3 regions of the Undibacterium sp. JH2W genome follow, and region 1 is predicted to be linked to each of the others. Evidence: predicted binding sites of a transcription regulator. Region 1 holds the regulator's gene; each other region holds the start of a gene.
What was found. Region 1 encodes LexA, which represses DNA repair genes until DNA is damaged. Its sites were predicted from a motif close to ACTGTATNNNNATACAGT; they were not measured.

Region 1 (7,593 bases):
TCGCCACGTTCTCACCGATGTTCAAGGAAAAGGCTGTCTTACCCATGGATGGACGACCAGCAACAATGACCAGATCACCAGGCTGCAAGCCTGAAGTCATTTTATCCAGATCGGCAAAACCAGTAGGGACACCGGTAATGTCATTTTGATTATCACGGTTATACAACTCGTCAATACGTTCGACCACTTGCGTCAGCAAGGGTTGAATCGCCTGGAAACCCTGGGCACCACGTGCGCCCTCTTCGGCAATCGCGAAAATCTTTGATTCAGCCTCATCCAGCATTTGCTTGACTTCTTTACCCTGGGGATTAAAGGCATTGCCGGAAATTTCATCTGCAACAGTAATCAGTTTGCGCAACACGCCACGGTCACGGACGATTTCTGCGTAGCGACGGATGTTGGCGGCTGAGGGGGTATTTTGTGCCAGCGCATTGAGATAAGTCAGGCCACCGGCATCTTCTGCCTTGCCTGTGCTCGTCAGCGCCTCAAAGACGGTAATGACGTCAGCCGGACGCGAGCTATTAATGAGTTTGACCATGCACTGGAAGATAATCCTGTGGTCATAGCGATAAAAATCTTCTTCGCCAATAAAGTCAGCGATACGGTCCCAGGCCGCGTTATCCAGCAATAGACCACCCAGAACAGATTGCTCTGCTTCTATGGAATGGGGGGGGACGCGTAGAGCGTCAACTTGAGGATCAGAACCAGCTTTCATGGCGCGCATTATAACCGTTAAATCAAACTACCAGAGCGTTCAAATTACGAGAAATTGGCGAGTTTGTGACAAGTTTGTGACAAACAGGTAAATCGGGTGATATTTCCCCCAAACATGAAAAAAGCCGGGAATTCCCGGCTTTTTTCCAGCAATTTGCAAAAAAACAAATTACGCGTGTTCGCCCACTACTGCAACGTTAACGTCAACTACAACGTCAGTGTGCAAAGCAACGGAAACACTATGTTCGCCAGCGATCTTCAACGGACCTTGTGGCAAACGTACTTGTGCTTTTTCTAAAGCGAAACCTTGTTTAGTCAGGGCTTCAGCGATATCAGCATTAGTAACGGAACCGAACAAACGGCCATCCACACCAGCTTTTTGTGTGATTTGTACGGTCAGACCGGACAGTTTTTCGCCTTGAGCTTGAGCTGCTGCCAATTTGGCGGCTGCTGCTTTTTCCAGTTCAGCGCGTTTTGCTTCGAATTCAGCAACTGCAGCTGTCGTAGCACGACGAGCCATACGTTGTGGAATCAAAAAGTTACGTGCATAGCCGTCTTTAACGCGAACTACATCACCCAGATTGCCGAGATTAACGACTTTATCCAACAGAATAACTTGCATATTTTTCTCCTTTACCTTGTCGTCAATTACGCTGTGTGCAAATCAGTGTATGGCAGCAACGCGAGGTAACGTGCACGTTTGATTGCAGTGTCAACTTGACGTTGATACAGCGCTTTTGTACCGGTCAAACGTGCTGGCATGATTTTGCCGTTTTCTTGCACGAAATCTTTCAGTGTGTCGATGTCTTTGTAGTCAACTTTTTCTACATGTGCTGCTGTGAAGCGGCAGAATTTTTTGCGCTTGAACAAAGGGTTTTGTTGTTGACGCTTTTGCTTCAATTTGCTTTTGTCGAATTTTTTACCGAATGCCATTTTTGGCTCCTAATCTAGTAAATGTGTCCCGAATTCAGTGACGTGAAAAACGAGACTTTTGCTATTGCGATTTTTGCGCGCTAAAAAACCGGTGAATTCCATGGGCTGTTCCAGGGCAATTTCTGTAAAACGCTGGGATATTTCACCAGCAGCCATCGCAGAAATCTCAAACTCGACCTGTCGAACTGCGTTCGCCTCACGAGTTTCTGAACTATGCATCAGGGTAGCAGAAGCTATCGGGATACCGGCCGGGGTGTAGCGCAATGCGCTTTTTTCCACAATCCGGGCTACGAGCTTCAGCTGATTCACTATTTTTTACGCGACCTTTGTCAATTATTAAGCAGCAGGCGCTTCAACACGTTGCGCTTTTGCAGCATCTTCTTTCTGAACAGCTTTCATCATAGGAGAAGGTGTTGTTTCTGCTTTTTTCAATTTGACTGTCAGGTGACGCAAAACAGCATCATTGAATTTAAATGCTGTTTCCAACTCGAGCAGAGTTTCAGCATCGCATTCGATGTTCAAGCAAACATAGTGTGCTTTTGCCAGTTTTTGAATCATGTAAGCCAATTGACGACGGCCCCAGTCTTCAACGCGATGGATTTGACCACCACGGGCTACAACACTTGCCTTGTAGCGCTCGATCATTGCAGGAACTTGCTCGCTCTGATCTGGATGTACGATAAATACGATTTCATAATGACGCATATATTCTCCTTGTGGACAATAAAATAGCCCGCCTCGGCGTCAAGACGAGTGCGGGAAGAGGAAAGCCGATAATAATAACCCAGTTTTTCATATTGATCAATTGGATCAGTGGCTTAGCTAAGTTATAGGCCGTTTTTCCATTAATAGTGAGGTATTTTTTCACATTTACTGGCGATCTCAGGGATTTTCACTTGCATATTCAGCTTTACTGTATAAAAATACAGACTGCTTGTATATACAGCATCTCAACACTAGAAAACGCCATGCTCAAACTCACTGCCCGCCAGGAGCAAATCCTGAACCTGATTAAAGACGCCATTCAAAACACGGGCTTCCCCCCCACTCGTGCAGAAATTGCGACAGAATTGGGGTTTCGCTCAACCAATGCAGCGGAAGAACATCTGCAAGCTCTGGCTCGCAAAGGCGTCATAGAAATTGCAGCAGGCACTTCACGCGGCATACGCCTGCTGGAGTCTGAGTTGTCCAGCCATATCACAGGCAAACAACTGGCGCTGCCCCACCCCGCCCTATTGCAACTTGCCCTGCCACTGGTTGGCCGCGTTGCTGCCGGCTCGCCAATACTGGCGAGCGAACATATCGAATCTACTTACCATGTGGACCCGGCCCTGTTCTCTGCCAAACCAGACTTCTTACTCAAGGTGCGCGGTATGTCCATGCGTGATGCTGGCATACTCGATGGTGACTTGCTGGCAGTCAAAAAAGCCGACAGTGCTCGCAATGGCCAGATCGTGGTGGCACGCCTGGGTGATGACGTGACCGTCAAACGTTACAAGAAGACTGGCAGCCTGATAGAACTGATGCCGGAAAACCCGGATTACCCTGTCATTAAAATTGGGGATACTGAAGAAGATTTCGCCTTGGAAGGCTTGGCGGTTGGCCTTATGCGCAATTGGGTTTGAGGTCAGACCGGGCGCGATTCAGCCTTTCCAATTGCACCATGCCCAGTCAGCATCTCAGGCACATTAATTATTGCCTGACAACAGACACTCATCGGCAGCAGACATAAAAAAACGTCCGGATATCCGGACGTTTTTTATTTCAGAGCGACAACTTAGTGTTCAAGAACTTTAGTGCTTAACTACGGTAGTATCTGCAGGCGTTTCAGTTGAGGTGGCTGCAGGTGTCGCCGCTGCCACTGGAACTGGTTCATCAATCAGAGGAACAGGCTGGGTTTCCAGAGCGATTTCCAGGACTTTGTCTATCCAACGAACCGGAATGATTTCCAGTTTGTTTTTGACATTGTCCGGAATCTCGGTCAGATCCTTGGCATTTTCCTCAGGTATCAACACAGTCTTGATACCACCACGGTGAGCGGCCAGCAATTTCTCTTTCAAGCCACCGATAGGCAATACTTCACCGCGCAAGGTAATCTCACCTGTCATGGCGACATCAGCACGCACTGGAATACCAGTGAAAACCGATACCAAAGCCGTGGTCATGGCGATACCAGCAGATGGGCCATCTTTCGGTGTAGCGCCTTCAGGTACGTGGATATGGATATCACTCTTCTCGAAAACGTCCGCCTTGATACCCAGACGCTTGGCACGACTGCGCACTACAGTGCGGGCTGCTTCTATCGATTCTTTCATGACGTCGCCCAGAGTACCGGTGCGGATAACGCCACCTTTACCAGGCATAGCCACGGCTTCTATGGTCAGCAAATCGCCGCCCACTTCAGTCCAGGCCAAACCAACTACCTGACCAATCTGGTTATCTTTAACGGCAACACCAAAGTCATAGCGACGTACACCCAGGTATTTATCCAGGTTCTTGGAATTGACCGTGGCTTTTTTCTCGGTCTTTTTCAACAAGAGCATTTTCACGACCTTGCGGCAAATCTTGGAGATTTCCCTTTCCAGAGAACGCACGCCAGCTTCACGTGTGTAATAGCGAATGATGTCGCGCAAAGCACTTTCTGCCACAGTGATCTCGCCCTCTTTCAAACCATTATTCTTGATTTGCTTAGGCAGCAGATAACGTTGTGCAATGCTGGTTTTTTCATCCTCGGTATAACCTGACAGACGTATTACTTCCATCCTGTCCAGCAGAGCTGGCGGGATATTGTAGGAGTTGGACGTCGCCACAAACATCACATCGGACAAATCGAAATCGACTTCGATATAGTGATCCGAGAAAGTATGATTTTGCTCAGGGTCCAGGACTTCCAGCAAGGCAGATGATGGGTCGCCACGGAAATCAGCCCCCATTTTGTCCACCTCATCCAGCAGGAACAGAGGATTGCGCACACCGACCTTGGACAGGCTTTGTAAAATCTTGCCTGGCATGGAGCCTATGTAAGTACGGCGATGGCCGCGAATTTCAGCCTCGTCACGCACGCCACCCAGAGCCATGCGCACGAACTTGCGGTTCGTGGCACGTGCGATGGATTGCCCCAGCGAGGTTTTACCCACACCTGGAGGACCTACCAGACACAGGATAGGGGCTTTCAGCTTGTCAACGCGCTGTTGTACTGCAAGATATTCCAGGATGCGTTCTTTGACCTTATCCAGGCCAAAGTGTTCGTCTTCCAGTACTTTTTCAGCATTCGTCAAATCATTATTGACCTTGGATTTTTTCTTCCACGGCAAATTGACGATGGTGTCGATGTAGTTGCGCACGACAGTAGCCTCTGCCGACATAGGGGACATCATTTTGAGTTTTTTCAACTCATTCTGCGCCTTGTCGCGAGCTTCTTTAGGCATCTTGGCGGCCAGGATTTTTTTCTCCAGCTCGTCAATATCAGCGCCCTCTTCACCCTCACCCAGCTCTTTTTGTATCGCCTTGACTTGTTCGTTCAGGTAATACTCGCGCTGGGATTTTTCCATCTGGCGCTTGACACGACCACGGATACGTTTCTCAACTTGCAGGATATCGAGCTCGCCTTCGAGCTGACCCAGCAAGTGTTCAAGGCGTTTTGCCACACTGAAAATTTCCAGGATGACTTGTTTTTGTTCCAGTTTCAAAGGCAGGTGCGCGGCGATGGTATCAGCTAGGCGACCAGCATCATCAATGCCGGACAGGGATGCAAGGATTTCTGGTGGAATTTTTTTGTTCAGTTTGACGTATTGGTCAAATTGCTGAACGATGGCGCGACGCATCGCCTCCACTTCTGATTCATCACCTTCATCAACGGCGATAGGAGTCAAGTCAGCAAAGAAATGCGATTCAGAATCATGGATCTTGCTGATGCGCGCACGTTGCGCACCTTCGACCAGTACCTTGACAGTACCGTCGGGCAATTTCAGCATTTGCAGGATATTGGCAATACAGCCAATTTCGTAAATGTCATCTGCCGAAGGTTCGTCCTTGGCAGCAGCTTTCTGGGCAGCAAGCATGATGCTCTTGCCTTGATCCATGGCAGCTTCAAGGGCTTTGATGGATTTGGGGCGTCCCACAAACAGAGGGATTACCATGTGCGGGAATACAACAACATCACGCAGTGGCAATAACGGCAATTGGGTTTGTTCGGTAATCAGAGTAGTCGTCATGGCGCACCTTTCATAAATACTGGTTAACAATGTTGGCGCACTGGGCGGAAACACAAGCCCATTCTGGAAAAAAACAATAAAAAAAGCCACTCAGAGAGCTTCCCCGGGTAGCTTTACGAATGAAGCCAGAATCGTTTTGTTAAACCATTGTACTTCGAATCAATTTAAAACAAGGCAAAATAAATAAAAAATGGAGAGCAAGCTCTCCATTTTCTTTTACTTCATGGCAAACAATGCCATCAGGCGCCTGCTACCTTGGGTTGCTCATGGTAAATCAACAAGGGTTTTGCACCATTTGTAATGGTACCTTCGTCAATCACCACCTTCTCCACATTTTGGTGGCTAGGCAAGTCATACATGACATCCAGCAGAGCATGCTCAAGAATGGAACGCAGGCCACGGGCACCTGTCTTGCGTGCAATAGCCTTCTTGGCGATCGCTTGCAGGGCTGCAGGACGGATTTCCAGTTCAGTACCTTCCATCTCCAGCAATTTTGCATATTGCTTGATGAGGGCATTTTTGGGCTCAACCAGAATTTGTATCAGGGCCGCTTCATCCAGTTCATTCAAGGTAGCAATCACAGGCAGACGGCCAACCAGTTCAGGAATGAGACCAAACTTGATCAGATCCTGCGGCTCTGCGTCTTGCATGACTTCGCTGGCGCTCTTTTCTGTCTGGCTCTTGACGCTGGCAGAGAAGCCTATGCTGCTGCGCTCAGAACGGTCGGAAATGATCTTGGCCAAGCCATCAAACGCACCACCGCAGATGAACATGATATTGGTGGTATCAATCTGGATGAAATCCTGGTTGGGATGCTTGCGACCACCCTGAGGCGGCACAGAAGCCATAGTGCCTTCAACCAGCTTCAGCAAAGCCTGTTGCACGCCTTCGCCAGAAACATCACGGGTAATCGAAGGATTATCGGATTTACGGGAAATCTTGTCGATCTCATCGATATAGACGATACCTTTTTGCGCACGCTCAACTTCATAATTGCAATTTTGCAGCAATTTTTGAATAATGTTTTCTACGTCCTCACCGACATAACCCGCTTCAGTCAGAGTAGTCGCATCCGCAATCACGAAAGGCACATTCAACATGCGTGCCAGCGTTTGCGCCAGCAGAGTCTTGCCTGAACCAGTAGGACCGACCAGCAAGATATTACTCTTGGCCAGTTCGACGTCATCTTTTTTACCTAGGTGCTTGAGGCGTTTGTAATGGTTGTATACCGCTACGGCCAGGATGCGCTTGGCATTGAGCTGACCAATGACGTATTGATCCAGCAAATCAGTGATTTCCTGTGGTGTAGGTAATTCAGTTTTTGCACTGGCAATATTATCAATTTCGGACACTTCGTCACGAATGATGTCATTGCACAAATCTATGCATTCATCACAGATAAATACGGATGGCCCCGCTATTAATTTCTTAACCTCATGCTGACTCTTGCCGCAAAACGAGCAATAGAGCAACTTTTCTCCGCTGGAGGATTTTTTATCGGGCATGATACGTATATAAAATAAACAAAATTAATCTATAAAACTGGTGATTAAGCTGCGGCCAGGCAAGATCTTAATTGGGCCTTGCCTGCGCAAATTTCAACACAAATTTCCTCAGCTTCTTGGTCTTGCATATTACCTGCAAAAACGGCTTTCGTCATGACATCAATATGCAACAATGGGGAGCAATGAGACATTATAGAACAGAATAAAAAAACGCCCGGACCATCAAG
Region 2 (7,593 bases), on a different contig from region 1:
GCTGACTACACCGGCTTCCCTGAGATGCTCGATGGCCGTGTCAAGACCCTGCACCCTAAAGTGCATGGCGGTATTCTGGCACGCCGTGATTTTCCTGAACATGTGGCAGCGCTGGAACAGCATGGCATTCCTACCATAGACATGGTGGTGGTCAACCTGTACCCGTTCCAGCAAACTGTCGCCAAGGGTGAATGCTCACTTGAAGATGCGATAGAAAATATCGACATCGGCGGACCAACCATGTTGCGCTCTTCTGCCAAGAACCACAAAGACGTCACAGTCATTGTTGACCCTGCTGATTATGCCGTCGTGCTGGCAGAGATGAAGGCGAACCAGAACGTCGTCAGCTATGACACCAAGTTCACGCTGGCAAAAAAAGTATTTGCTCACACAGCACAATACGATGGTGCCATCACCAACTATCTGACCAGCCTGGGTGAAGACAAGGCACACACCACACGCAGCGCCTATCCGCAAACCCTGAACCTGCATTTTGAAAAAGTGCAGGAAATGCGTTACGGCGAAAACCCGCATCAGTCAGCCGCCTTCTATCGCGACCTGAAATCCCTGGAAGGTTCGCTGGCCAACTACAAGCAATTGCAAGGCAAGGAACTGTCTTACAACAATATCGCCGATGCCGATGCCGCATGGGAATGCGTGAAGTCTTTCGCTGAATCTGCCTGCGTCATCGTCAAGCATGCCAATCCTTGCGGCGTGGCTGTTGCACCTACACCGTTTGATGCCTACAGCAAGGCTTTGCAGACTGACCCGACTTCTGCATTTGGCGGCATCATTGCCTTCAACCGAGAACTCGATGGCAAGGCTGCGGAAATCGTCGCCAAACAATTCGTTGAAGTATTGATCGCGCCATCTTTCACAGCCGAAGCAAAACAGATTTTCGCTGCAAAACAAAATGTGCGCCTGCTGGAAATTTCTCTGGGCAATGACTTCAACCAATACGATATGAAGCGTGTTGGCGGTGGCTTGCTGGTACAGGCACCAGATGCGAAAAACGTCTTGCAGGAAGAACTGCGCGTCGTCTCAAAATTGCAGCCAACTCCGCAACAAATGGCTGACATGATGTTCGCCTGGCGCGTGGCCAAGTATGTCAAATCAAATGCCATCGTCTTCTGCGGCAATGGCATGACACTGGGTGTAGGTGCTGGCCAGATGAGCCGCATAGACTCTGCCCGCATCGCCTCCATCAAGGCACAGAATGCTGGTTTGACTTTGACCGGTTCTGCGGTAGCGTCTGACGCCTTCTTCCCCTTCCGTGATGGTCTGGATGTGGTGGTCGATGCTGGCGCTACTTGCGTGATCCACCCGGGTGGCTCCATGCGTGACCAGGAAGTGATCGATGCTGCGGATGAACGTGGTGTGGTCATGGTCTATACCGGTACGCGTCATTTCCGTCATTGATGCAGTGTTGATGTATTAAATGATGTATATGCGGCCCTGATTATTCAGGGCCGTTTTTCATTCCTCCTTCTCATCCTCATGGCTTACGTCTATATTCTTGCCAGTGCCAGAAATGGCACTTTGTATGTTGGTGTTACTAGCGATTTGATCGCACGTGTTTATCAGCATAAGAATGAATTCGTCGACAGTTTTACTTCGAAATATAAAATTCATCAATTGGTCTGGTTTCATCAGACTGACTCCATCCTTTCTGCCATTCAACGCGAAAAGCAAATCAAGGCCTGGAAGCGGGAATGGAAGATCAGATTGATTGAAGAAACCAATCCTTATTGGCGGGATTTGTATTTGGATATTGTTTGAGCCGAACAAGTACGTGACTGGTTAAATCTTCCATATTTAATTGACGTCGCTCCAGCGAAGGCTGGAGCCTAGCGGCATTCGCCGCCCACAAATACGATTCGCAAAGCATTAACAACTCACAGCATGCAACGTACATTAATCACAAATAACAATAGTCGAAAGTGATCACGCACTCACATAGCAACAAATAAAAATCCACACTGATACGCTATACTCCCCAGCAAGACCCGTTCAGCAACATCAGCACCAGCCCATAGATACCAACAAAACAATTCATGAAAATCCTAGGCATAGACCCCGGCTTGCGTACCACCGGTTTTGGCGTCATCCATAAACAGGGCAGCAAGCTGACATATATCGCCTCAGGCACGATCAAGACTATCGATGGCACTTTGCCCGAACGCTTGAAGACAATTTTGTCAGGCGTTTCAGAAATAGTGCGTACTTACCAGCCCGATTGTGCGGCGATAGAAAAAGTCTTCGTCAACGTCAATCCACAGTCCACATTGCTGTTGGGGCAAGCCCGTGGAGCGGCGATATGCGCGCTGGTGGCGGCTGACCTGGCAGTGGCAGAATACACTGCCTTGCAAGTCAAACAAGGCGTGGTTGGTCATGGCCGCGCCAAGAAAGAGCAGGTACAGGACATGGTGCAACGCCTGCTGGCTTTGTCCGGCCTGCCTGGCAGTGATGCTGCCGATGCACTGGGCGTGGCGATTTGCCATGCGCATAGTGGCGACACTCTGGCAACCCTGGGTGCCATTGCTCCCGGCCTGGCCAAGAAGGGCTTGCGCGTCAAGGGCGGACGTCTCGTAGGTTAGCTCCTGCCCGATCTCATTTCATTGCAGTATCGCAATATCCATATAATTTCCCCGCATTTGCCTCGTCAAATGCGCCAGAATCGTTTACTATCACTGCTTATTCATACAGTATGAAAGCAGTCTCATGATAGGTCGCATTGCAGGCACTCTGATAGAAAAGAATCCTCCGCAATTGCTGGTCGATTGCCAGGGTGTGGGCTATGAGGTTGATGTGCCCATGAGCACTTTCTATAACCTGCCGCATCTGGGTGAAAAAGTGGTCTTGCTGACCCATCTGGCGATACGTGAAGATGCGCATGTGCTGTTTGGTTTTGGTACTGCAGAAGAGCGCAGCACCTTCAAGCAATTGATCAAGATCAGCGGCGTCGGTGCCCGCACTGCCCTCTCCATATTGTCCGGCATGTCAGTAGCCGACCTGGCACAGGCGATTACCCTGCAAGAGGCCGGACGCCTGACCCGCGTGCCTGGCATAGGCAAGAAAACTGCTGAAAGGTTATTGCTCGAACTAAAGGGCAAACTCGGTGCGGACCTGGGTAATGCCACTGCGGCACTGGCGGCAGGAGACCACAGCGCCGACATTCTGAATGCCTTGCAGGCACTTGGTTATTCTGACAAGGAAGCCTTGCTGGCCATGAAGTCTGTGCCTGCAGGTAGTGGCGTCTCTGACGGTATCAAACTGGCATTGAAAGCCTTGTCCAAGGGTTAAGCGATGACGATACAGACCGACAATCTTTCTTCCAACTTCAGCGAGCCGCGCATTATCTCGGCCACGCCCAGTTCTCCCAATGAAGAAGCGATAGAACGCGCCCTGCGCCCCAAACAACTTGATGAATATGTGGGGCAGGAAAAGATACGCGGCCAACTGGAAATTTTCATCACTGCTGCGCGCCAGCGCAGTGAAGCACTTGACCATACCCTGTTGTTTGGCCCGCCCGGTCTGGGCAAGACCACACTGGCGCATATCATTGCACGTGAGATGGGTGTCAACCTGCGCCAGACTTCTGGCCCGGTGCTGGAGCGTGCCGGTGACCTGGCGGCCCTGCTGACTAACCTGGAAGCCAATGATGTGCTCTTCATTGACGAGATACATCGTCTGTCGCCTGTCGTAGAAGAGATTTTGTACCCGGCGCTGGAAGATTACCAGATCGACATCATGATAGGCGAAGGCCCGGCAGCTCGCTCGGTCAAACTGGACTTGCAGCCTTTTACCCTGGTTGGCGCAACTACCCGCGCTGGCATGCTGACCAACCCGCTGCGCGACCGCTTCGGTATCGTCGCCAGACTGGAATTTTATACGCCTGAAGAATTGACCAAGATCGTGACCCGCTCAGCCTCATTGTTAGGTGCGCCGATACAGGCTGATGGTGCGCGTGAAATCGCCAAGCGGGCCCGTGGTACACCGCGTATTGCCAACCGCCTGCTGCGGCGGGTACGCGATTATGCCGAGGTCAAGGGCAATGGCGAAATCACCAAGGGCATTGCCGATGCGGCATTGAAGATGCTGGATGTCGATGCCGTTGGCTTTGATCTCATGGACAGAAAACTGCTGGAAGCCATCCTCTTCAAATTTGGTGGTGGTCCGGTAGGCCTGGACAACGTCGCTGCAGCCATAGGCGAAGAACGCGACACCATAGAAGATGTACTGGAACCCTATCTGATACAGCAGGGTTTTTTGCAACGCACGCCCAGAGGCAGGATAGCAACGCCGTCCGCGTATGAGCATTTTGGCGTGACCATGCCCAGATCGGGCAATAACGGTGACTTATGGGGCGGTAGTTAATACGCTGACCTCTCCATGGTTTGTGCTCAATCCAACCGAATTTGATGCCATGTCCTTACTAGCCGAACAACATGCCTACACTTTTCTTGAAGCCAGGGCACGTACCCAGCATGTCAATCCTCTGAGCTGGCAATTTGAATTAAGCATCGCCGATGCCTACGACATTGCCAAAGCATCTGACACCATACGCGCTGCCGAAGGCGAAGTGCGCATAGGCCGCAAACTGGGCTTTACCAACCGCAAGCTGTGGACCAAGTATGGCGAAAAAGCTGCCATACGCGAACCTATCTGGAGCAGCCTGTTTGACAGCACGGTGCGCTATGTAGAAGATAACCATGCCTACCAAAGCCTGACAGGTGCCTTGCAACCACGCATAGAGCCGGAAGTGGTATTCAAGCTCGGCAGAACGCCGGCAGCCGACGCTTGCATAGAAGAGCTGGCAGATTGCCTGGAATGGATGGCACACGGCGTAGAAATCGTCGTCAGCCCCTACCCTGACTGGAAGTTTGAGGCAGCCGATGCGATAGCCGCACTGGGCTTGCATGGCACCTTGCTGATCGGTGAACCGCGTATCTTATCCAGTGCCAGCCGCCAGCATCTGGCAGAGCTGCTGGCCAATGCCAGTGTCTCGCTGTCCTGCGACGGCACTTTGCTCAGCGCTGGTTATGGCAGCAATGTACTGGACAGCCCTTTACATGCGATCTGGCACCTGCATGGCTTGCTACAAAAGCAGCCGCAATTTCCCCCTTTGCAGGCGGGTGAAATTATCACCACTGGTACATGGACAGATGCTTATCCTGTGCAGTCTGGGCAAACCTGGGGTACCGCCTTCTCTGGCATCCCCCTGCCTGGCCTAAGTGTCAGTTTTGCTTAAAATCAGCCAAAACCCAGACAATGACTGTTAATGACTATTAAATATTTTGAGTAGTGAAATATTTAAAATGGCTGACATAGCGCTATGTCAGCCATTTTTTTGCTCGACAAAGCTGCATAGAGGCTGCAATACCTCGTGAAGACCTTGCTTAACAAAAAAGTATCCAGGCAAAGAAAAAGCACTCCGCCGGAGTGCTTTTTCAATCTTACCTGACTCTTTTTATACTGACATAAGTCAGCATAAAATTAGAACATGTGACGGATACCTACGTTCACCAGACGTTCTGTCACGCCGTTACCGGAAGCCAGACCACCTGCATTTGTGTTTGCATCATTCGACAAACGCTCGAAGGATGTGTAGATGTTAGTACGCTTGGACAGGGAGTGTGTGTAACCAATAGCGATTTGGTTAGAATTACCAGCTGATACCAGATTGTTTGTTACACGTGCGTATGTACCGACGACTGCACCAGCAGCACTCACAGGTACTGTTCCACCAATCAACCACATTTTGTTGTCAACAGAGTTGTTGTCAGAAGTAACTTTACCGTATGCCAGGGCGCCTTTAACTACGCCGAAGTCATATGTTGCACCTGTGAACAAATGCTTGATTGCTTGTGCATTTGCATCATTTTCTGTGTGGTAAGCAACTACGCCAAGGAATGGGCCAGCAGCATATTGGCCAGACACACCGATACCACGATTTTTAGAATTGTCGCCAGCGACTTCACCAAATGTGTAAGCAACAGATGCAGAGAAACCACTCAGATCATTCGTGGAGTAGTTGATTGTGTTTGTAGAGCGTGGGTTAGTCGCGAAGAACAGGTTACCGAAGCCAGTTGCACTTGTACTTTGGCCAGCAGTACCACCAACGATACCAGTGCTGAATGGATCGATAGCATCAACTACGTCGAACATAGGCTTGTTTTGACGACCCAGTTTAACAGAGCCGAAGTCACCAGCCAAACCTACCCATGCTGCGCGACCGAATGCAACGCCACCTTGAGCAGACGCACCTGTGTCGGCATTAACGCCCATTTCCAGCTTGAAGATAGCTTTCAGACCGCCACCCAGATCTTCAGTACCCTTGAAACCCAAACGGGAACCGGATTGAACGCCGGAATCCAGAGATGTAACATTGCCTGCGCCTTTTGTACCAGCGCCATTGCTTTCATTTTGCAACGCCATATCCAGTACACCGTAGATAGTTACGGAAGACTGAGCTTGTGCTGAACCAGCAACAGCAGCCAAAACTGACAGAGCGATGAGTGATTTTTTCATTGATATTTCTCCAAAGGATTTCACATTGATATGAACTACATTAAGCACAATTCGCGCAAAACAGAGCCAAAAATTGATCGCACGAAACGCGCTAATACTTATGAACCGACAAGACTGCTAAAAAGAAGTTAACGTATTTGACCAAAAATGGTGTTAGACAGCCAAGCGAAATCGGCTTTGAGAGGGAATATGGAGTGATTATGTCTCGAATAAGCAACAAAAATTGCCACAAAAGAAAGTATTTTGATACAATTAAAATAACATTAACCGAGTGAAACTATTGCTGAAAAATTACATTTTTAAACGAAAAATAAAGCAAAAACAAAATTGCAAAGGTCGCATAAGCGACCTTTGCAAGCAGAATCGAACTACTTAGTATCAGAATGCGTGCAATATACCTACCGCAGTGCGGGTTGCTGAACTATTCCCTGCACCGATAATACCCAAAGCCAGGGAGACATCTTGCGCATTGACCGAGCCAGCTTTTGCATATGTCAGTGAAGCATAAGCTGTAGTGCGTTTGCTAAATGCATATTTACCAAGCAAGATGTATTGATCAGCCTTACCATCAATATCGCCAGAACGTTTGGTGTTGTAGTAGGCGGGAGTCAAAGTCATCTGATCAGACAAAGTAAAATCGACGCCCAGACCGATCACAGTGATCTTGCGACCATCTGCACTTGGCAATGCATCAATTTTGACGTTGCCTTCGACTTTATTATGGGAGTAAGTTGCACGCAACATCACAGATGGGTCTACCTTGAATTTCACACCACCTGCCCAGCCGCTCAGGCTCGATACATTATTTGCATCTTTCAGTTTTGCATAGGACAAAGCCGCGCCATTGGTGCCGTCAGTAAAGAAACCAGACAAACCAACATAACTGCTGGCACCTGTGTCGCCGGCTTTTTCACCGAAGCCATACATCGCCGCGCCGCCAAAACCAGACATCAGAGGTGACACATATTTAACAGAGTTGTTTTGACGCAGTGCGGTGCCGCCCTGGTTAGTACCGAAACCACCAAAGAATGCACCTGCATTCAAGGCACTGAACATCACGTT
Region 3 (7,593 bases), on a different contig from region 1:
TAATTACAGAACCCAGTCTGAAGAGCAGTCAGGAAAGCATAATTTTTCATCCCAGGGAAGTCATCAACTTTTCGCTGCACATCTGCTTTCAGCGCAATGAGCGTGGATTAAAATATCAGCAACTCATCAATCCCTACCTGGAGAAACTCAATCTCAGGAAAATTGAAAACCTGTATTTCCAGCAAATGCAAAATGCCCAGCCCTGACAGCCCGCTAGATTTCATCAAACAAACTACCCTGGCTGACCTGACGTTCATTGCTGACATCCGCCTCTCTCACCAGGGCACTGGCCCTGACACCTAACAAGCGAAACCGGTTTTCCAGGGCTACTCTGCGCAGACATTCACCAGCCGTCCTGCGTATGATGGCGGGATCAGCTGTCGCCACAGGAATGGTGATGTCACGTGTAGAGATACGAAAATCGGTGTAGCGAATCTTGATACCTACGGTTTTACAGCGATAGCCCTTGACTGTTAAGTCCCGCGCCAGGCGAGTGCAGAGATCGGTAAAAATATCTGTCAAAACCGCCCTGTCATGAACGGCATGCAGGTCGCGGTCAAATGTGGTTTCTCTGCTGATGACCTTGGGTTCTGACTCGGTGGAAATCTCCCTGTCATCAATACCACGCGCCGCATTGTAGAGCCAGCCAGCATAATTGCTGCCGAAAGTGGTTTGCAGCAAACCCAGGTCTGCACTTGCCAGTTCACCAACCGTATTGATACCCAGGCTAGCCAGGCGCTCGGTTGATTTTGGGCCTATGCCATTCACTTTTTTCACGGCCAAGGGCCATATCCGTGTTGGCACATCTTCCATATTCAGGATGGTCAGGCCATCAGGCTTTTCCAGATCAGAGCCTATCTTTGCCAGCAGCTTATTGGGTGCCACACAAATCGAGCAAGTCAGACCAGTCGACTCAAAGACTGCCTGCTTCAAACTGCTGGCCAGGGCGCGCGTCTCCTGCGGATGATCTGACAGGTCGAGATAGATTTCATCTATGCCGCGATTTTCAATTTTGGGGGCAATCTTGCCTACTGCTTCTTTAAACAGCCGGGAGTAGTGACGATAGGATTCAAAATCCGTAGGCAGCAAAAAGACATCCGGCGCCAGCTTGGCGGCCTTCATGATGCCCATGGCAGAAAAGATGCCCAGTGCCCGCGCCGCATAAGTCGACGTGGTAGCAACACCGCGACCGACATAGTCTTTTATCCGTGAAAACTCATGCGTGCCATCGCCTTTGGGTATAGGGCGATGCGCAGAGCCGCCTCCTATCAGCACCGCCTGCCCCCGCAGTTCTGGATATCGCAATAGCTCAACAGATGCATAAAAAGCATCCATATCCAAATGGGCAATCCGGCGTTGTTTATTATTCATAGTAATCAAAAATCGCCTGGAAATACATCACTTTGCAGCGTGGCTGCATCGCACTTTTCTGTCGCTGCGTAAGAGCAATCACTGCCCCTATTAATAATTTTTTTCAAAAAAATCCTGGCAAGCTCTTATGCTTATACGCTAATACCTTATTTTATCCTGAAATCGACATATAACTGGACATACATACAGCGAAATTGATTTTAGCCGCAACAAGGAATTACAGCCAGATGTAGTTTGAGCTAAGATAGACCGATCCTGCATTTCCTGCTTTTTTCCTGAATTTTCTGATGGAACGATGATGAAAAAACTGCTTTCCCTTATTTTTGCATTCAGCCTGGTTTCAGGTATCAGTTCGGCCAGCGCTGCCACGCCACAAGCCTATGATGAAGCTGCGGATGCCCAGGCTGTTGTCAACAAGGCCCTGGCAGATGCCAAAAAGACAGATAAAAAAGTCCTGGTCATTTTTGGTGCCAACTGGTGCAAGGATTGTCTGGAACTGGATAAGTCCATGCATGGCAAGAATGAGCCGCTGCTGGCCAGCAAGTTCATCACTGTGAAGGTGAATGTAGGGCAGTTTGATAAAAACAAGGAATTGGTGGATTTATATGGCAACCCCACCAAGAAAGGCATACCAGCAGCCGTCTTGCTAAGACCGGATAACACGGTCTTGTACGCCTCCAAGGGAGGTGAATTGTCGAATGCGCGCAAGATGAGTGAGCAAGGTGTCTACGACTTCTTTGATGAAATCACGGCACTGTACCGCTAAGCATACAAGATGAACAAGCATGTCTGAAGATCCTGCCATGTCTGCCAAGCTCACATCGGAAGAAACCGAGCTGGCAGCTTTACAGCGCAGCCATGCCTTGTTATCAAATTTTTCACGCTGTCTGCCGGGCATGTTTTATCAATTCCGGCGTTATCCGGATGGCCGTTTTTGCCTACCCTATGCCAGCGATGCGGTAGTCGCATTTTTTGGCGTCCAGCCTGAGCAATTACGTGAAGATGCCAGCTTCATGTTTGCCAAAATCCATCCCGAAGACTTGCCCAAGATGATAGTGGCCGTGCGCAAGTCCTTCGCCGAACTCAGCCCCTGGCATCAGGAATACCGCATCGTTTCTGCTGGTCAGCAAGACCGCTGGGTGGTTGGCGACGCCACTCCCGAGCAACTCGATGATGGGAGTGTGCTCTGGCATGGTTTCCTGAGTGACAATACCGAACGCAAGCTGACAGAGCAAAGATTGCAGGCTGCCGAGCGCCAGCGTCGCCTGGTCATGAAAGCCTCGAACCAGGGTTTATATGACATCAACCTGCAAACGGGTGAAGGCAGCTTCAGTGCCGAATATTTGCAGATGTTGGGCTATGAACCCGGAGACTTTAACAATCCCCAGCATTTCTGGGATTATTTCTGGGGTACCGGTGTGCATCCTGATGATGTCGCCAATCTCAAGCGCGCCTATAAAAACCATGCCACCACCCAGGGCAATGCGGATTACCACGCCGAGTTCAGGCAAAGGAACCGGGCGGGTGAATGGCGCTGGATCATGTCCTTGGGCAGCATCGTCGAGTGGGATAGCAAGGGCAAGCCCTTGCGTATGGTGGGTACGCACATCGATATCACCGAGCGCAAGCAAACCGAGGAAATGCTGAGGCATAACCAGGAGCTGCTAGAAGCCAACAAGAACCGCTACAAGGAGTTGGCCAGGGAACTGGAAATCCTCATCACCAATGCGCCAGTAGGTATCATGTTTGTCAGCGACGGTCTCATCGTCAGGGCCAACAAGGCATTGGCAGAACTATGCCGCTTCCCCGATGCCCAGGCCATGATAGGGGTGAAGACCACCTTCCTGTACCAGGGGCCGGACGATTATCAAGCCTTTAGCGCCCAGGTCGTGCCCGGCTTGCAGGCTGACGAACTGGTTGAACTGGAATGGCAATTGCGTCGCTACAATGGCGAATCTTTCACTGGCCGTGTGGCAGGGCGTGCCTTGCCGACAGAAAGCTATGTCCGTGGCGCAGTCTGGATGATAGAGGACGTCACAGAACAAAGAAGTACCCTGGATGCCTTGCGTACCAGTGAGCAACGCCTGCAAAGGCTGATGAATTCCAGCCTGATCGGGATTATCCAGGGCAATGAATCAGGCCAGATACTGGATGTGAATGATGTATTTACCCAGTTCAGCGGCTATGACCGCAATTACCTGCTGACACAAGCCAGTGTCTGGGACACCCTGTTGTCACCACAGGATTTGAAAATCTGCCAGCAGGCGTACAAGGAGTTGATACAGACTGGCACCACCGCCCCCTTCGAAATCATGTTGCAGCAAGGAGAAAATGTCGGTGTCCCTATCCTGGTGGGTCTCAGCCACCTGGAAAACTCCGAGCGTGACTGGGTGGCCTTTGCCATGGATATCAGCGACAGGCTGCGCATGAATCGCCTGAAGACAGAATTCATTTCTGTCGTCAGCCATGAATTGCGCACGCCACTGACGTCTATACGTGGTTCGCTGAGCCTGCTGGAATCTGGCGTCAGCGGGGTCTTGCCCAGGCAGGCAGAGCACCTGATACGCATCGCCCACAATAACAGCAAGCGCCTCATCACCCTGGTTAATGATATTCTGGACATGGACAAACTGGCCAGCGGCAAGATGATCTTCAAATCAGAAGCCGTGGACCTGGTGGCCCTGGTTAAAAGCTCGCTGGAATCGAATATGGCTTATGCGGCCTCACTCAAGGTTGGCCTGCAACTGCAACAGCATCCCAAACAAGCCTGGATACTGGCCGACCATGACAGGCTCATGCAAGTCATGGCCAACCTGATTTCCAATGCCGCCAAGTTTTCCAAAGAGGGCGAAGCCGTCGTCCTGCGCATCGTCAATACAGAGTCGCGTTACCGCGTAGAAGTCAGTGACCTGGGTGCCGGCATCGCTCCTGAATTTCAAGAACATTTGTTTGAACCCTTCACCCAGGCCGATGGCACCGATACCCGGCAAAAAGGTGGCACTGGCCTGGGCTTATCCATCACCAAGGCCATGCTGGAAAAAATGCATGGGCAAATCGGTTTCAACAGCGCTCCTGGAGAGGGAACGACTTTCTGGTTTGAGTTTGATGTTTATCGTTGAACAGTCCTGCTCTCATACTGCTGCCTGAATTCTGAGGGTGTCAGGTTCACGGCCCGCTTGAATGCACGGCGAAAACTGCGGCTGTCCGAATAGTGTAATTGCGCTGCAATATCGTCCAGGCTGATGCTGGTATTACGCAACAGATGCCTGGCCTTTTCCATGCGCAGGCTTTCTGCAATCTGGAAGTAAGAACAGCCTTCGCGTGCCAGCAAGCGATGCAGGGAGCGCTCGCTGATACCCAGCACCTGTGCCAGTTCAGGCACACTATGAAACTCACATTGCAGGCCAACCAGCTGGTGTAGCAGGCTTTGTTTGCCCGTCAAACCGACTGCTGCCAGTTCTGCATCACAGCGCATTTTACTGTCGGCAGCCAGCCCGGGATCAGGATTGATCAACTGGGTGGCGAGCACATTGTTGCTGACGATGAGACGACTGTCATCAGCGCCATAAATGACGGGACAGCAAAAAAAATCTTCTGCAACAGCGCGGCTAGCCCTGCTGTTGCCGCGCAACTCCACTCTTTCTATTTGCAATGCGGGACCACACAGGGCACGGCTGACATTGATGGCCGTTGCCAGGTGGTCAGCATCCAGAAAGTCCTGCAGCTCACTATCATCAAACAAAGGACGGGCTGTCAGCACCGAGCTGTGTTCACCTTGCTCCAGTTGCAATTGCACCATGGCACCAGCAATCAACTGGTATTCCAGACCAAAATGCATGGCCTCAGCCAGGCTTGCCTGGGCCAGCATGCCACTGGCCATGACACCAAGTGCCGGCAGGGATTTGCGGGCACCGGACAAGATGCCCAGGTCTGCACCGCCCTGATGACGCGCCTTCAGCAAACTCTCGCGCGCCTGGGTATAGCTGACGCGCACATCTTCGGGTGCCAGCCCATCAACATCCAGGCCCAGCGCAGGGAAGATCTCTTGCAGACGCCAGTCACGCTCGCGGCCTATCGCCAGCAAACCCGAGAAAGGGTGTGCCGGAAATACTGCATCCTGTACTGAGAGTACCTTGTTGTTCATCTGCACCTTGGCTGCAACGTGGCAGGATTTGTCCTTACGTTCTGGAGTCTGAAGATTTACTATCTTAAGCTACACCCGAACAAAAAAATCGGCAATACTGTAAAAACTAAAATATCAAAGAGACAAATATGACCAAAGCACCCGACTACATCGTCGTCGGTGGCGGTTCCGGCGCTTGTGCCGTGGCTGGCCGCCTGACGGAAGACCCTAATCTGCATGTGACCATACTGGAATCCGGTGGCAAGGGGGATAGCTGGGTAGTCAATACCCCGGCGGGGGTGGTGGCGATGTTGCCGACCAAGCTGAATAACTGGGCTTTTGAAACCCTGCCGCAACCCGGCCTGAATGGCAGGCGCGGTTACCAGCCGCGTGGCAAGATGCTGGGTGGCTCATCAGGCCTCAATGCCATGGTGTATATCCGTGGTCACAGGCAAGACTATGATCAGTGGGCAGCACTCGGCAATACCGGCTGGTCTTTTGAGGAAGTCTTGCCTTACTTCAAAAAGTCAGAAAACAACCAGACCCATGGCGGCCATTATCATGGGCAATCTGGCCCCCTGCATGTCAGTGAATTGCGCAGCGATAATCCCTTTCAGCAAATTTACCTGGAAGCGGCCCGCCAGGCTGGCTTCAATATCAATACGGATTTCAACGGTGAAGAGCAGGAAGGCGTGGGTATTTACCAAGTCACCCAGTACAATGGTGAACGCTGGACTGCCGCCCGTGGCTACCTGCACCCGCATCTGGGCAAGCGCAATAATCTGCAAGTGGAAACTGGCTGCCATGTGACGCGCATATTGTTTGAAGGCAAGCGCGCCATCGGTGTTGAATACAAGCAGGGTGGACAGCTCAAGACACTGAAGGCAGGCAAGGAAGTCTTATTGGCAGCGGGTGCATTCCAGACTCCGCAATTGCTGATGCTATCTGGCGTGGGGGATGGCAAGGCCTTGCAAGACATGGGTATACCAGTGGTGCACGATTTGCCAGGTGTAGGGCAGAATTTGCAAGACCATCCGGACTTTGTTTTCAAATACCGCGCCAAGAGCCTGGATTTGCTGGGCGTCTCAGCCGGTGGCAGTGTGCGCATGGTGAGGGAATTCTGGCGTTATCAAAAACAGCGACGCGGCTTGCTGACTTCCAATGGTGCGGAAGGCGGCGGCTTCCTGAAAACTGATCCCAGCCTGAGCGCGCCCGACATACAATTGCATTTCGTCCTGGCGATGCTGGATGACCATGCGCGCAAGCTGCATCTGGGTCATGGCTATTCCTGCCATATGTGTTTGTTGCGCCCCAAGAGCATAGGTGAAGTGACACTGGCCAGCAAAGACCCTCTGGCAGCGCCTCTCATCAACCCACGTTTCCTGGAACACCCGGACGATATAGAAACCATGCTCCAGGGTTTCAAACTGACGCGCAAACTGATGGATGCGCCAGCACTGGTGGCAGCGCGCACCAGCGACTTCCAGACTGCCAATGTGCATACGGATGATGAGATACGCGCCGTCTTGCGCCAAACCAGCGACACCGTGTATCACCCCATAGGCACTTGCAAGATGGGTGTGGACGCCATGGCCGTGGTCGACCCGCAATTACGCGTGCATGGCATGACAGGCTTGCGTATCGTGGATGCCTCCATCATGCCTACCCTGATCGGTGGCAATACCAATGCCCCTACCATGATGATAGGGGAGAAGGCAGCGGATTTCATTCGAGGTGAAAATAAGAAATAATTCTAAGAGGAATTATTACTCTAATTTTCGATATTGCGTTAGCCAAAATGCTTTAGGTTTTATCTGTAATTACCACAATGCATTTATTAGGTAAGTTCATTTACCTGGTTTGGGGATGAATGGATGGTCTTCTTTTGCGATGTCCCCGCCGGATGGTTCAAAACTTAAATCAAATTGGCTTTTAAGTGCTGCCTCGTCCTTTGTTTTATCTTTGCATTCTAAGAGATAAAAAGCAATTTGCGCCAAACGTAAACCAGGATAGAGGCGAATTGGAACCTCACCCAAATTTGCCAATTCTAAAGTAACAATTCCGGTGTATCCAGGATTCACAATTGTAGCGGTAGCAAT

Region 2: ruvA (Holliday junction branch migration protein RuvA) is a predicted target of LexA. The motif match lies at 2,690-2,707, and genes of this name have one in related genera.
Region 3: dinB (DNA polymerase IV) is a predicted target of LexA. The motif match lies at 1,544-1,561, and genes of this name have one in related genera.

Annotation. Positions count from the first base shown of each region.
Region 1 covers NZ_JBMPOT010000023.1:36,789-44,381, reverse strand. The annotation lists gene ACO0LC_RS25710 (replicative DNA helicase) at 1-715, opposite strand, end outside; gene rplI (50S ribosomal protein L9) at 884-1,336, opposite strand; gene rpsR (30S ribosomal protein S18) at 1,363-1,647, opposite strand; gene priB (primosomal replication protein N) at 1,657-1,956, opposite strand; gene rpsF (30S ribosomal protein S6) at 1,984-2,352, opposite strand; gene lexA (transcriptional repressor LexA) at 2,616-3,272, shown strand; gene lon (endopeptidase La) at 3,441-5,861, opposite strand; gene clpX (ATP-dependent Clp protease ATP-binding subunit ClpX) at 6,101-7,366, opposite strand.
Region 2 covers NZ_JBMPOT010000027.1:32,588-40,180, reverse strand. The annotation lists gene purH (bifunctional phosphoribosylaminoimidazolecarboxamide formyltransferase/IMP cyclohydrolase) at 1-1,419, shown strand, start outside; gene ACO0LC_RS26865 (GIY-YIG nuclease family protein) at 1,498-1,779, shown strand; gene ruvC (crossover junction endodeoxyribonuclease RuvC) at 2,055-2,597, shown strand; gene ruvA (Holliday junction branch migration protein RuvA) at 2,722-3,303, shown strand; gene ruvB (Holliday junction branch migration DNA helicase RuvB) at 3,307-4,377, shown strand; gene ACO0LC_RS26845 (2-keto-4-pentenoate hydratase) at 4,427-5,251, shown strand; gene ACO0LC_RS26840 (porin) at 5,497-6,531, opposite strand; gene ACO0LC_RS26835 (porin) at 6,910-7,593, opposite strand, start outside.
Region 3 covers NZ_JBMPOT010000001.1:337,743-345,335, reverse strand. The annotation lists gene ACO0LC_RS01540 (substrate-binding periplasmic protein) at 1-206, shown strand, start outside; gene dinB (DNA polymerase IV) at 214-1,371, opposite strand; gene ACO0LC_RS01530 (thioredoxin family protein) at 1,670-2,137, shown strand; gene ACO0LC_RS01525 (PAS domain-containing protein) at 2,157-4,490, shown strand; gene ACO0LC_RS01520 (AraC family transcriptional regulator ligand-binding domain-containing protein) at 4,481-5,515, opposite strand; gene ACO0LC_RS01515 (GMC family oxidoreductase) at 5,644-7,245, shown strand; gene dcd (dCTP deaminase) at 7,342-7,593, opposite strand, start outside.